Regions from separate parts of the Paenibacillus sp. FSL H7-0690 genome, predicted to be linked through region 1. Evidence: a T-box and tRNA genes for the amino acid it is inferred to sense, from the RefSeq annotation. Region 1 holds a T-box; the other holds one or more tRNA genes.
What was found. A T-box is a leader RNA that pairs with one kind of tRNA and senses whether it is charged. The one in region 1 lies ahead of metG (methionine--tRNA ligase), so its partner is inferred to be a tRNA-Met.

Region 1 (7,638 bases):
ATGCTAGAACAACACTGCTCTGGGCAAACGCTGGTCTTGGCATTGGAATCATCCCCAAATCCGCTTTCGAATTAACGAGTAACCGTAATTTGATCTATAAAGAAATCAGTAGTGAATCACTACGCACACGGGTCGCCGCCGTCTGGATTAAGGATAAATACTTATCATCATTGGCTTCCAAGTTTATTGAAAGCTTTAGGAATGGATAAATACCAGCTCTATTTATTCACTTGCTGTTGATCTAGCCTATCCTCTTCTTCTTTAATACGGCTAATATCAATTCGTTCAAACAATAATTGTAAATCAGTAACCTGTTGGTAAGGGGGCACCAAGCAAGGCTGCCAATTCGGTAGTTCTAACGACAGGAACCCCCTGATCTTGTCACAAGAGAACGGTAGAAACGGATGCAACAAATTCGCTAAGTTCGCAATAATCTGCACACATGTGTATATTGCAGAATCACAAGTAACCTGATCCTCTTTTATCTGTATCCATGGTTTTTGCAGATCGAAATACTGGTTTGCCTTGCGCACATAAGAAAAAATAAACTCCAGCGCATCTTTTAGATTCCCAGCCTCAATAAGTCGTCCTGATTCCAGATACAAGAGGTCGATATTGTCTTTCCACCCCTTATCTAATTGCCCATTTGGCACTTTCCCTTCATAAAACTTTTCTACAAAAGCCAATGAACGGTTCACTAAGTTACCAAATGCTCCAAGCAGCTCTCCATTATGGCTATAAATAAACTCTCTCCAGGAAAAATCCGTGTCCCGCTTCTCAGGTCCATTGGCAATTAAGAAATAACGAATAGAATCTGGCTGATACCGCTCTAAAATATCAGGTACCCAGACCGCCCAATTTCGGCTAGTGGAGAATTTCTGCCCTTCAAGGGTTAAATATTCGCTAGATATAATCCTGTCCGGTAAATGCAGACCTCCTGCTCCTAATAACACAGCCGGCCATATTAAAGTGTGAAAAGGAATATTGTCTTTACCATGCACATAATAAGCGGTAATCGCCCCTTTTTCCTCTAACCAAAAATCCTCCCAGCTTCCTCCGGACTGTGCAGCCCACTGCTTACTGGCTGATAAATAACCACTTACCGCCTCAATCCAAACATAAATTTTTTTATCTTCAAATCCAGCCACAGGAACATCTACACCCCAAGACAAGTCTCTTGTTACCGCGCGGTCCTGCAGCTCTTCTTGTAAATAACGTTTGGTCAGTTTTATAGCGTTTTCTCTCCAAAATTGTGCTTCCTCTACATATTCCGTTAATTCAGACTGAAAATTAGATAAGCTAAGATAATAATGTTCTGTCGGCCTTTCTGTTGGTGTATTCCCACATAATTTGCAGACTCTGTCTAACAAATCGGCAGGATCTAGAATCGTAGAACAATAATCACATTGATCCCCTCGCGCCCGCTCACCACATACCGGACAAGTCCCTTCCACATATCTGTCTGGCAAAAAGCGCTGATCCACCTCGCAGTAACATTGCGCAATGGTTTTTTTATATAAATGACCATTCTCTAGCAGCTTTGTAAACAACGCTTGCACAACCTTATGATGCTGCTGTTGATCCGTTCGAGTATATAGATCATAACTAAATCCCAGCTGTTCAAAACACTTCAGAAACTCTTCATGATATCTGCTTGCAAAAGCTCCCGGCGTAATCCCTTCATTCGCAGCCTGAACTGCTACGGGTGTGCCATGGCAATCACTGCCTGATACATATAATACGTTATCCCCTTTGGAGCGAAAATATCGTGCCAGCACATCCCCAGGCAACACACTTGATAATCTCCCCAGATGTAAAGATCCATTCGCATACGGCCAAGCGCCACCTATAAACACATTACTCATTAACCTTCTCCTCCTTTTTTTAGACAACAAAAAAACTCCCATCCACAAAGGACGAGAGTTCTACTCACGTGTTACCACCTAATTTTATAAATGCCTCATGACATTTACCTCTTCAGGTACGACGTTAATTAACGTTTATACCCTAGCACTGTAACGGATGCAGGTTCCGGCGCAGCCTACAACCCATAAGGTTTCGATGCGCAGCTCTGAGACCATATTCCCAAGGGTTTTCTTTACTCCTTTTCAGCGACCGGAGCTCTCTGTTGAAAGAATTGCCGTGGTACTCTTTCTCTTCTTTGCTTTTACATATTCAAGTTAGAGAAAATAATACTCAATTTGTTGTTTATTGTCAATGTGAAACATCAAGCTCACTGTAACTTTTCCAGTTAATCTCCGTCTTTTATATAAATACGTTACAAGGAGGTCCCTCAGTGAAAAAAGTAAATTTGCTTACACTCTCTGTTCTTTTACTAGCAGGAGTATGGGGTTGTTCCGATCTTAAAGTTAATTCTGTTCCCAAAAGTGAACCCTATACTTCCAAAGAAGCCATCAGTAGAGGGGATATTGTTTCTTTTGAAAAAGTGTACAACCTAGATAAATTCGAGAAATTTATAACTAATCTCTCCAGCAAAAAAGCAGACAATATACGCGTTACAAGTTACACAGATGAAGGCGATCCCATATTTAAGGATTTAAAATTTGACGGTAACGTGATTAATTACAGCTATGATACTTCTAATGATGCATTCGGTGGAAGCAACACAGGAGTCAGAACCGATACCTGCTCCGAAGTGACGAGTAAAAAAAGCACACAAGGTGAAATTATCTATTCGATCAGCGGTTGCACAAATAATGACTCTGAAATTGATTACTACCTTTTTCGCACAACAAAATGAAATACTGAAATAAAAAAGACCACCCAATCATAATACAATTGGATGGTCTCTGTACTTCATATTATTTCATGATTTTGCAAATATCATTGGTGAATTGAACAGGATCACTAACCTGTAGACCTTCGATCAACAGGGCTTGGTTGTACAGCAGGTTCGTGTATAAACCGAGCTTTTCTTTGTCGTTCTCTGCTGCCGCCTTCAAGGACTGGAACACTTCGTGATGGATGTTGATTTCGAGTACCTTATCCGCTTGCACCTCTTGGCCATTCGGCATCGATTTCAGGATTTTTTCCATCTCGATTGTCAGTTCACCTTCAGCAGAGAGACATACCGGATGAGTCTTTAAACGTTTGGAAGCTTTGACATTTTTCACTTTGCCGGACAGGATGTCCTTCATCGCTTCAAAAAGCTCCTTGTTTTCGTTCTCTTCCGCTTCCGTTGGCTTGTCCGCTTCGTCGGCTTCGATCCCCAGATCTCCGCTGGATACGGATTTAAATTCTTTTTCCTTATAAGACTGAATCATCTTGATCGCAAATTCATCAATATCATCAGTGAAGTAGAGAATTTCATACCCTTTATCCGATACAAGCTCGGTTTGCGGGAGCTTCTCGATTCTGTCGATCGACTCTCCGGAAGCATAGTAGATATATTTCTGATCTTCTGGCATTCTTGAGACGTATTCGTCCAGCGTAACCAGCTTCTTCTCCTTAGAGGAGTAGAACATCAACAAATCTTGAAGGGTGTCTTTGTGCATCCCATAATCGTTATAGACACCAAACTTAAGCTGTCTGCCAAAAGCATTATAGAACTGCTCATATTTCTCTCTTTCATCCTTCAGCAGGCTTTGCAGTTGGCTTTTCACTTTATTCTTAATGTTCTTAGCGATCAGAGTCAGCTGACGGTCATGCTGGAGCATCTCTCTGGAAATGTTCAAGGAAAGATCCTCTGAGTCCACCATACCTTTTACAAAGCTGAAGTAATCAGGCAGCAGATCCGCACATTTGTTCATGATCAGCACACCGTTGGAATAGAGCTCAAGACCTTTTTCATATTCCTTTGTGTAATAGTCAAACGGCGTATTTTCTGGAATGAACAGGATTGCATTGTACACTACAGCACCATCAGCACTGATATGAATATGTTTAAGCGGCTTATCGAAGCCGTAACGTTTCTCTGCATAGAAGTTATCATAGTCTTCTGTAGTCAGCTCGCTTTTGTTCTTGCGCCAGATAGGCACCATGCTGTTTACGGTTTGTTCTTGAATAACTTCTTCGAACTCGTTCTCCGTGCCTTCTTTTGGCTTTTGCTCCTTCACGTCCATTTTAATTGGGAAACGGATGAAGTCGGAGTATTTTTTAATGATGGATTTCAGGCGGTACTCTTCCAGATATTCATCATATTGATCTTCTTCCGTATTCTCTTTAATCTTCAAAATCACATCAGTGCCGACAGAATCCTTCTCGACAGTCTCGATGGTATAGCCGTCAGCGCCCTTAGACTCCCATTTAAAGGCCTCGTCACTGCCTAATGCCTTACTGATCACTATAACGTCATCAGCCACCATAAACGCAGCATAGAAGCCCACCCCGAACTGCCCGATGATGTTGTGGCCATCTTTAGCTTCGTTCTCTTTCTTAAAAGCAAGAGATCCACTCTTCGCGATTGTACCTAAGTTATTCTCCAGCTCCTCTTGTGTCATCCCGATACCTGTATCGGAAATCGTCAAGGTTCTGTTCGCCTTATCGGCGGTCACTTTAATATAATAATCCTCTTTATTGAAGACCAGGCCTTCATCAGCTAATGCTTTGTAATAGATCTTATCAATCGCATCACTTGCATTGGAAATCAGCTCACGCAGGAATATTTCCCGTTGTGTATAAATGGAGTTAATCATCATTTCCAGCAATCTTTTCGATTCGGCTTTAAACTCTTTTTTGGCCATGAATAAATAAATCTCCTTTCAAAATAACCTTCTTATCCAGCACATCGTGATTAGCACTCTTCTTAGATGAGTGCTAATTCTTCTTTTTATATAACATAAACTCATTTTCAATGTCAATATTTACAGCGACTTTCATTAAATAAAGCTGTATTTTGCATACAAATTTAGGATTTGATCGATAAATAACATTCAACTTGCACATAGGATGATTCTATGTTTTAAATAGATTAGATACATAAATTACAAATAAAGGTCTAGCATCTTCTCTGGAGGGATTCAAATGCATGAACAAGCACAGTCCATTGTAAATTCTTCAGCAACAAGTCCCATTAAGAATTTGATTGGCAGTGTATTTATCCCCGTACACGATATTGAAAAAGCCCGTAACTGGTATTGCCAAGTCCTAGGACTCCAAGAAGCAGATCATTCGATTATAAACGGTCATTTATGTCCGTTAACTATGCAAGGAAGCACTGGGATCATTCTGGACACCATGCCCATGTGGGGAGGTTTAGAGCCTGAAGGGGCTCCTCCAATTACAACACCTGCTCTTATGCTTATAACCGATGATCTGCAAGCCTCTTTCAACTATATAAAGGAGCTCGGTGTAAATATAGTAACCGAAATTCAAGATCAAAAATGGTTTGTAGTAAAAGACCCTGATGGGAATAAACTAATGATTTGCAAACAGCATTTGGATTAAAAATTGCAGTGGTTGTGATTTCCACTTCTTAGGGTGCATGAGAAGCTGCAGATCAAAATGAATTTCGGGATGAACAAAGGACAGCTCAGCCAAGCTTCCCCGTTCAATTTCTTCCTCTGCCACGATTTTGGGTAACAAAGCAATTCCAAGACCATTCATTACACAACGTTTAATGGCCTCCAGATTCGAAAGCTCAAAACCTATGCGGAATATGATCCCGTGCTCTTTTAACAAATTCTCGAACAAACTCCGGTAAATACAGCTTTCTTCCGAGACTATTAGCTCACAGTTATTCAGATCCTGTAGGGTTACCGTATCCATCTGGGCAAGCGGATGATGAATGGGAGCTATCAAAACAAGCGGCTCATCTCTGACGATCGTACGCTCAAGGATGGAATCCGCAGTGGTGCGATCCAACATTAAGCCTAGATCTACTTCGCCATCTTTTATTTTGGCAAGAAGATTAGCTTCCTGCATCGTTTGCAGATGAATATCCAGCTTCGGAAATTTAGTCCTTAGCTGCTGCAGGTAAGGAGGTAAATAAAAGGCCGCTAAAGAATCTATCGTCCCAATAGTTATCGTTCCTCCGATTTGCTGGGCGATGGTTTCTTTTGAACGATCATACAAATCCAAAATCTCCACGAACAGCTTCAATAACTCTTCTCCTGGCGGGGTAAGCCGCAGCTGACGGCCATGCCTCTCTATTAAAGGTACTCCATATTCCTTCTCTATCTTCTGTATCTGCATCGTCACACTTGATTGTGCATATCCCAATTCTTCAGCAGCTCGCGTAAAGCTCTGACGTTTAGCCACCTCGCGGAAGGTTCGTAAATAGGTTAAATCCATTACCTCACCCTAACATCAATATTTTTGATGATCCATATCATTTATTATAGCTAACGACGATGCTACTTTCCATGGTAAAGTGTATGTAGAGGAATTAAAATATTTTGGAGGCCGATAATTTATGCTTACAGAACAACAGATTTATGGAGTTTATGTCCCCGTGGTCACCCCGTTCAATGCTGCTGGTGAAGTTGATTTGGATTCGTATCAGCGTTATGTAAAGAACATTATTAACAACAGCATACAAGGTCTGGTCGTTAATGGAACCACCGGAGAATCGCCCACTGTAACCGTAAATGAAATGCAGCTTCTAGTAAACACTTCCCGTGAGCTTCTACAATCCACATCAATCCCCTTAGTAGTTGGTACAGGTACCAATGATACAGCCTCTACGGTTGCACGCACGGAAATTGCTGCAAACCTTGGTGCTGATTGTGCACTAGTAGTCGTACCTTATTATAGTCGTCCCTCACAAGAGGGTATCATTGCCCATTTCCGCAAAGCAGCAGAAGTAGGCATACCAATCATGGCTTATGATATTCCAAGTCGTACAGGTACGGCCATGACGGTAGATACTGCACGTACCATCCTAGAAATGAATAATGTTGTCGGTTTAAAAGACTGCTCAGGCAGTACAAAAATGGTTACAGAATTAGTCCGTACAGGTGCTAAACCTGTGCTTGGCGGCGATGATTCCCTCTTTTATGAAATGCTTAGCTGCGGAGCAGCTGGGGGTATGCTTGCTACTGCCAACGTTTTCCCGGCAGAATGCCTTCGTATCTTTGAAGCCTTTACATCTGGTCAAGTGGACTTTGCTAAAGAAAGCTTTGAACAACTACTGCCGATCATCCGCCTATTGTTCAAGGAATCGAATCCCGCTCCAATTAAATGGATGCTTAGCCAAAACGGCCTACTGTCCTCGGATACGCTTCGCCTCCCTATGACTTCCATCAGCGCAGGACTTCAGCAAGAACTGAGCCCCTATGTTCAGGACAATACAATTGAAGCAACCGCATAAATGAAATAACAACAGCCGTTGTACAGTGAGGAACTGTTTAGCGGCTGTTTTTTGTTGTAAATTATCAGGACATAAAACATAAAAAACCATCAGATTTACTCTGACGGTTTTTTTATTTTTACTATAGAAACGATACGCATTCAAACTAACTTATCTGCTGCTCGTTTTTTGTCTTCCTTTTGTGAACCACTCGGACTTTGGCTTCAATGGAGGGTTAGACTTAGGTTTTGCTTTAGCTGGTTTAGATGCCGCTGGTTTTGTTGCCGCAGGTTTAGCAGTTGCTGGTTTGGAATTCGACGGTCTGGAAGACGATGGTCTCGAAGCTGCTGCTTTCGAACCTGACGGTTTCGCCGAACGATCTGTCTTCA
Region 2 (7,638 bases), 1.1 Mb from region 1:
CGCATTTACACTTTCTGTTTTACGATCCTGTCTTGCGTGTAATGTTTTCATTGCAAATCTTGCGATCGGCTGCGCAACCAACAGTTCAATCCAAAATGCTATTCCAAAGTTTCTCGGCCAGATGTGAAGGAAGTTTTTAAGTGGATCCAGGCTTATTTGTTTCGTCCCAACCCATGTGCCGATAATTGATAGTAAAATAGATAACACTGTGACATTCAATAAAGTATTCAACAGAATCCTTGCATTAAATCCATCGGTTTGTCCCGTGAATTTCGGCATCACTTTTCCAACAATCGGTCCTGCAACTAATCTTACGGATAAAACTACGATCATCCACATAAACGGAATAACCTTTAGTGTATCTATATACACTTCCTTACTGAAGCCGCGTTCCAACCCCACAATAATAGGGGCAATAGTGTTAACTGAAATGATTGAAATAATGAGTAAAAATAGTATACCTTCTTTTCCGTTTCTGGGCAGTCTTGTGTCTCCATGCATGTTTGTCATCTCCGTGAATAATATTTCAGATGGCAGACGTATCATGAGACATATATTTTTGGCCCAATAAAAAAGACCAATATCTCTACACACTGATTTAATAATTATAACATTTATTTAAAATGAATGTCAGACCTTCTATTCAAAATTCTTAAAATTCTCCTGCGGATAGCGAATAGTTACTCCACGTTCAGCGGCTTTTTCATTCCAAACGTAAGACACCAAATCCCGAAATCCCATCCAAGAGTTACGCCCCGGTAAATCGCCATTGCTTCGGCCGTGCGACTCTAACCTGTTTTCTACACCCTCATAGTAGCACGTAAAAATCGTCTATTGCTGTTCAACTTATAATCAAGTTACCTTCAGATCATGCTGAAATTTTATATGTATTTCCCCACCTAATAAGACCCCTCAGTATCATTTCCGCGATTTTTCTGATTCCCTTGTCCAAACACAATGAATCTCAATTCATATATATATAGCAAACTAATAAAGAGGTGAAGCTCATGGCAACAACAACAGGCATTATTACGAACACAGGGACTACCCCAGCATCCAACGTGGTCATTAATATCGATAATGACAACCTTAGTTTTTCATCTAACGTAGTCTATCACGTTTACGTATGGAATACCTTGGTTAGTAAAGGTTTAGTCTACTCCAACTCATTAAATGTTAATGCTAACACCAGCCAGTTTCTCAGTTTTAATATCGCAGGCAATTCAGCTTATGAAGTCCAATTTCTCGTAACTGGAAACGCACCGGCAGACACGATTATCACGGTGTTCGGAACGGATTCGTCAGGAAACGTCATCCCCCATCAAAGAGTGCTGCAATCCGAACTTACTTTCATAGCTCAGCTGAACCCGTAAGTACCAAAAACTCTATGACGAAAGGAGCTTTGCATGGTTAATATTCAACTTTCACCGAGCGCAAGCGTTCAGTTTGAGCCCACCATCGCGGTAAATTGGCTTAATCCTTCAGTTATGGTTGCCGTAGCTGTAGATCTTCGATTAGGCCCTCCTAATATAGGTTTATACAAATCTATTGACGCAGGTGCCACTTGGACAACAACGTTATTGCCGTTACCGACAGGATTTGCAGGCATCGAAGCACCACATATTGATTATATTTTCCCGACCACTTTCGTAGTATTAGCCCACGCCTTCGATTCAGACGGTCTCAGCGGGTCGATCGTCTCCTATACATCTGCCGACAATGCCTCTTCATTCGGACCGCCAGTCATCGTGAATCAAGGGTTTGGGCAGTTTGTAAATGATGATCAGGTGGTCGTTGTCACCGACAAAGCTGGATCAAGTCCTTTTTTTGGAAATGTATATACTGGTTATACGCATGATTACAACACACAATTCATACCGGGAAATACGATATTCTTCAATCGTTCCCTAGATAACGGTAGTACCTATTCCAGTCCCTCCCTGCTGTCTTCGGTCGAAGAATTCGAAGAATTCCCCGGTATAGCAATTACATTAAATGGGATTGTTATCGTGGGATGGATCAATCAGCCTCCCGGTAATACTGATCTTAAAATTCGCACATCCTCAGACGGTGGGGTCACTTTTACTCCTGAAACCATGGTCGCCAGCGTTGTAGTCCCACCAGATCCATTGCCGGGATATACATTTAGATGTCTGACATACCCTTCCCTCGCAGCAGATATTTCTAATGCACCGACGACGCGAGGGAATGTCTATGCTGTATGGCAAGATTTTCGAGAAGGTTATTCTGATATTTTTCTTGCTATCTCCACTAATTTTGGTGTGGATTGGGGGGCACCAATATCCATTACAGGTAGTCCGGTGGGCTCCCAAAACTTTTTCCCAGCCATCACCGTATCCCCTGCGGATGGTGCAATATTCGTTACCTATTACACTAATCGAGTCAACCCCCTCAACCTTGATGTTTATCTAGCAACATCTAGAGATGGCGGTATGACTTATACAAACACCCGGATAACAACAACTTCCTTTGACGTCACCGGCATCCCCCTAATTGGGGACTACATCGGTAATGCCATCGTCCCTCAAACAGGCCGTCTAGTGAGCGTATGGACAGACACGCGGACCGGTACAGAGAACATCTGGTTTGGGGATAATCAATAAGCTATTAATCAACTTCTGATGATAAATTAAAAGGCTGTTAAGTTAGTATATCTACTTGCAATAAAGGATGCCGAGCGAATATGCGGCATCCTCTATTGCTTCTTATCAAAATTCAGCATTAACCTTTTCAAAGAAATCATCAATTTCAGCGTATTGGACATGCTTTTAATTCAATCAAAATCTACGGCGTATGGTGCTTGCTACTTAATAGTCTATATGTCATGACTGTCCCCTTTCCTCTACAAGAGTAGGGCAGTTCCACAGAATACATACTTTTTACCGTTTTCCAGATGATCTATGATAAAACCAGTGGATCTAACAACGCCGTGACCAAAATGTGATCATTTTCTATTTTGTCGCTTTTCCAACTCTTCCACTTCTACTTACAAGGAGCCTATAGACAGCAAAAAACCCTTACAAGGTAAGGGTTTTTGATAAGTGGGCCCTGAGGGACTCGAACCCCCGACCAATCGGTTATGAGCCGACCGCTCTAACCAACTGAGCTAAGGGCCCGGATCTAAAAATATCCGAATGTACAATTGCTGTTGTAATAAAATTGGTTGCGGGGGCAGGATTTGAACCTGCGACCTTCGGGTTATGAGCCCGACGAGCTACCGGGCTGCTCCACCCCGCGTCAGAAATAATATTCAAACAGCGACAATAAATAATATACAGTACAAAATGGGTCTACGTCAAGGATGAATTTGTAAAAGTTCTCAAGGCAAAAATCTAACCCCATATCTTCCTTTGCGGGATCGATAAATCTCCACAAAACTTGGGTCATGATAGCCATAAATCCAGCCATCTTGCTCCAGTCTTTTTGCCAAACAGCCTGCTTGAAATCTCGTTCTGAACAGTTTCGCGAAGTATATCCAATTCATGATGCCCTCTTCTCCTTTTCGCAAATTAATCTTACGCTGCTCTGAACTTATCATGCCCAAGTTCCACAAAATAAGCCACCGGAAATCCGGTGGCTTCTACATATTCCAAAACTCAATCCCCTATGGAGTCAAAATAATATGTGGGATCTTTTTCGAGCGTACCCAGCATCGTATTCCCTTGCTTCTCCCAAGCTTTAAGTGCACTCTCGACCGTTCTCTTGCCCTGATAAACTTCTGTGAACAGTTGACGCCCAACATCGTTAATACGGCTAATTCCAGGCTTCTGTGTTTGTAGGACGTTCATCAAAGGATCATTGGCTGGTAATGGTTTAAGCGTATAGAAGGACTCCAGATTTACTGAAGGTACTTTCGTGGTAATGTAATCCTTACGGGAAGTTAGTTCCCCGCGGGTATGGGCTTTAATTTTTGCTACTTCATTACTGTTGACGAATTTGATCAAATCCCACGCATCTTCCTTATTAGCAGCCATAGTGTTGATAGCCATCATATTACCTACCCAAGTACCTACAGCCACTCCTGGTTTCTCCTTAAAAGTAGGTACGGTAACGAAACCCCAATCGACAGGATTATAATTTTTAATTTTTGCTGCATTGCGGCTCACACCTGCAAGCTCATTAAGATAATCGTATTCTCCAATTACCATTGCAGCTTTTCCGGTAAGGAAGAGATCCCCTTGGACAGGACTATAGGTACTCCGTTCTGTTTCTATAAAATCCATACCGTTTAACCCAGGTGTAATTTGCTTTTTCACCAATTGGCTGTAGGTCGTCCAAGCTTGACTCCACTGTGTTTGGTTTACCTCCATCTTATGTCCCTTGTTGTCATACATAGCAAGCTCCAGCGGTGAGACATAGGTCTGCATATCCCAGAAAGGATCGCTCATATAACGGTTCATCGAAAAGCCATATATACGCTTATCTTTATTTGTCGATTTCTTGGTCACCTTTTCGGCCAGCGCGAACACTTCATCCCAAGTCATCCCATCTGTCGGATAACCTACACCAGCAGCATCAAAAATACCTTTGTTAAAATATAACGCACTCGACATAAAAGTCGGCGCTAACGCGTAAAGACTTCCTCCACCCAGCTCACGAACTCCACTTAGCATCGTAGGCGCCATATTGCTTAAATCATATTGATCTCGTGCGATAAGCGGCTCCAGCGGTTGCACCAGATTATGTTCCACCAAACTCTTCACCAATGTACTATCACCGACGATTACATCAACTGGCTCTGCACCGCCCATAATATCTCGGATATTCTCCAGATTATCTGGGTTAACCTCTGGATAGGTGCTGTCAAAACGAAGCTCATTCATATTGATGGCTGGAATAATCTCAAGTTTGATTTCAGGATGCTGCAATTCATACATATCTGTAAACTGCTGACGAAAAGAAGAATCGTCCTCTCCAGACCAGAGGCTGCCAATACGTAACACGCGCTGTTCTGTAGATGGCTTAGAAGCCTCCGCCCAAGCTGTATGCCTGCTTTCAGAAATTAAAGGCAATAGGAGTGCTGCACATATTCCAAAGCTTAACCAGCGCCGCCATAGCCTTCTATTATTATTTATATGATTCATTCTTGAACCCTCCCATAAAATACTCAATCCATCCACCTTATGAATAATTACCCATAATTCTAGTAACAGTATATAGCTTTATTCAGGAGGGGAAGTTACAGGCTGTTTAAAGTTATGCTACGATTTCTTCATATTATTTCTATAAAAAACGTTCCGCGAGTTTCCTAAGGATACTGAAATGCCCTTCTGCGACAGGATAATTGCACTTTGTGCAACTATTACAGCTGAGTGTGTTGTGCTTCTCCTTTTAATTGCACTATGTGCAGTTAAAAAACGTTATTAGGTGCTTTCAGCGGATTTCAGGCTGATTTAATTGCACAAAGTGCAACTATATCGCCAGATCCTCTAAGGAAGGTTAGTTTAAGTGCAGAAACTACAACTATTCTGCGTTTGAGACGACAGCGCAATGGAATCACCGGGTGTCAGAGCGTTCAGAGCGTAGAGCGATAGCGCATAGCAGCAGAGTTTCAGAGTATCAGAGTGTTCAGAGCCAGATCATAGAGCGATAGCGCATAGCAGCAGAGTTTCAGAATCCCGAGTGTCAGAGACGCAATATACCAGAGCAACAGAACGCAATATACCAGAACGACAGAGCGCAGGTCAGCCAAGTGTCAGAAATTGATTGTAAATGTAATGTGAATGTAAATACAAACACCAAAACCCTACTCTCCACTCTACTTTTCCTTTTACCAATACAGCATTCGCCTTCCCTACTAACTAACCTGCAGCTTTCCTGTGACCGGCACAAATCGCCCTTCTACGACAGGATAATTGTACTTTGTGCAACTATTAAAGCGGAGTGTGTTGTGCTTCTCCTTTTAATTGCACTATGTGCAGTTAAAAAACGTTATTAGGTGCTTTCGGCGGATTTCTGGCGGATGTAATTGTACAAAGTACAACTATATCGCCAGATCCTCTAAGGAAGGTTAGTTTAAGTGCACAAACTGCAACTATTCGGCGTTTAAGACGACAACGCGATGGAATCACCGGGCAGAGTATAGTATTCCAGAGTGTCAGAGCGTTCATAGCGCAGAGCGATAGCGCATAGCAGCAGAGTATCAGAGTGTTCAGAGCCAGAGCATAGAGCGACAGCGCATAGCAGCAGAGCGTCAGAGCGTCAGAGTGTTCAGAGTGTTCAGAGTGTTCAGAGTGTTCAGAGTGTTCAGAGCCAGATCATAGAGCGATAGCGCATAGCAGCAGAGTTTCAGAATGCCGAGTGTCAGAGTTTACACCTGCCGCGGCTGGATCATTGCATCTTTCTGCAATAAATAACAACGTACTTCATGCACCTATACAGCAGAGTGTGCTTTAAGCTTTCCTTTTTATTACACTCAGTGTAGTTAAAAAGAAAAGCCTCCCACCAAAATGTGAGAGGCCCGTCCAAACTATAATCAGATATTTAGTTTAAACGCCAAATGCGGAAGGATCTTTTCTCCAAGATTTCAGCAGTTCCACATCTGTAGCTGCGATCTTGCCTTGTGTAAGAGCCACATCAATCAATGTGCTATAGTTGGATAAGCTTTGTAATGGCATTTCAGTTGCGGCAAAAGCCTCCAACGCACGGTCCAGCTCGTAGCTGAAGATTGCCAATACAGCCAACGCTTCTGCGCCTGCTTCTTGCACAGCTTGAGCTGCTTTGATGGAGCTTCCGCCAGTGGAGATCAGGTCTTCGATAACGACTACCTTTTGCCCCGGCTTAATCAGTCCTTCGATCTGGTTCTGCTTGCCGTGACCTTTAGCTTTATCGCGGATATAAGCCATTGGCAGATTAAGTTTATCAGCTACCCAAGCTGCGTGAGGAATGCCTGCGGTTGCTGTACCTGCGATCACCTCTGCGTCTGGATACTGGCTTTTAATAAGCTCAGCGAAGGCATCAGCAATATAGTTACGTACCTCTGGGTAAGCCATAGTCAGACGGTTATCGCAATAGATCGGGGATTTAATACCAGAGGTCCAGGTAAAAGGCTCCTGCGGACGCAGTGCCACTGCTCCTATCGTAAGCAGATAACTTGCTACTTGTTCACTTCTATTTAATGTACTCATGCTAGGGTCATCTCCTCAATAATATTTAGTGCTGCTTGACGTGGATCAGCCGCAGTTGTAACAGGACGGCCCACCACCAGAAAGTGGCTGCCTTGCTGAATGGCTTTGCCCGGCGTCATCACCCGGGACTGGTCACCTAGGGATGCACCTGCTGGCCGGATACCAGGTGTAACTGTACAAAATGCGGGCCCACAAGCCTCTGCGATCGCTGAAGACTCTTGCGGTGAAGCCACTACCCCATCCAGACCTGCAGCGGCTGCCAGCTTAGCGTATCTGACCACAGTATCTTCTACTTCTCCTGCGATTCCAATTTCGTTATTCATCACTTCTTGGCTCGTGCTGGTCAGCTGTGTAACTGCGATAATCAAAGGCATTTTAAGTGCAGCATTCGCATTAACTACTGAAGCAGCGCCTTCCCGGGCTGCAGCCATCATCGCTGAGCCTCCTGCGGCATGTACGTTAAACATATCCACACCGAGGTTCGTAAGGC

Region 2: it encodes a tRNA-Met, which carries the amino acid that the T-box ahead of metG (methionine--tRNA ligase) is inferred to sense. The anticodon was not compared.

What each region holds. Positions count from the first base shown of each region.
Region 1 covers NZ_CP150281.1:4,166,517-4,174,154, forward strand. Annotated here, with positions in the region: gene MHI32_RS18280 (LysR family transcriptional regulator) at 1-209, shown strand, start outside; gene metG (methionine--tRNA ligase) at 219-1,865, opposite strand; T-box leader at 1,910-2,171, opposite strand; gene MHI32_RS18290 (DUF4362 domain-containing protein) at 2,297-2,761, shown strand; gene htpG (molecular chaperone HtpG) at 2,823-4,703, opposite strand; gene MHI32_RS18300 (VOC family protein) at 4,984-5,406, shown strand; gene MHI32_RS18305 (LysR family transcriptional regulator) at 5,377-6,252, opposite strand; gene dapA (4-hydroxy-tetrahydrodipicolinate synthase) at 6,374-7,270, shown strand; gene MHI32_RS18315 (DEAD/DEAH box helicase) at 7,421-7,638, opposite strand, start outside.
Region 2 covers NZ_CP150281.1:5,221,978-5,229,615, forward strand. Annotated here, with positions in the region: gene MHI32_RS23065 (hypothetical protein) at 1-501, opposite strand, end outside; gene MHI32_RS23070 (hypothetical protein) at 1,008-1,373, shown strand; gene MHI32_RS23075 (sialidase family protein) at 1,407-2,624, shown strand; tRNA gene MHI32_RS23080 (tRNA-Ile) at 3,064-3,137, opposite strand; tRNA gene MHI32_RS23085 (tRNA-Met) at 3,182-3,258, opposite strand; gene MHI32_RS23090 (hypothetical protein) at 3,341-3,505, opposite strand; gene MHI32_RS23095 (extracellular solute-binding protein) at 3,618-5,105, opposite strand; gene pyrE (orotate phosphoribosyltransferase) at 6,510-7,148, opposite strand; gene pyrF (orotidine-5'-phosphate decarboxylase) at 7,145-7,638, opposite strand, start outside.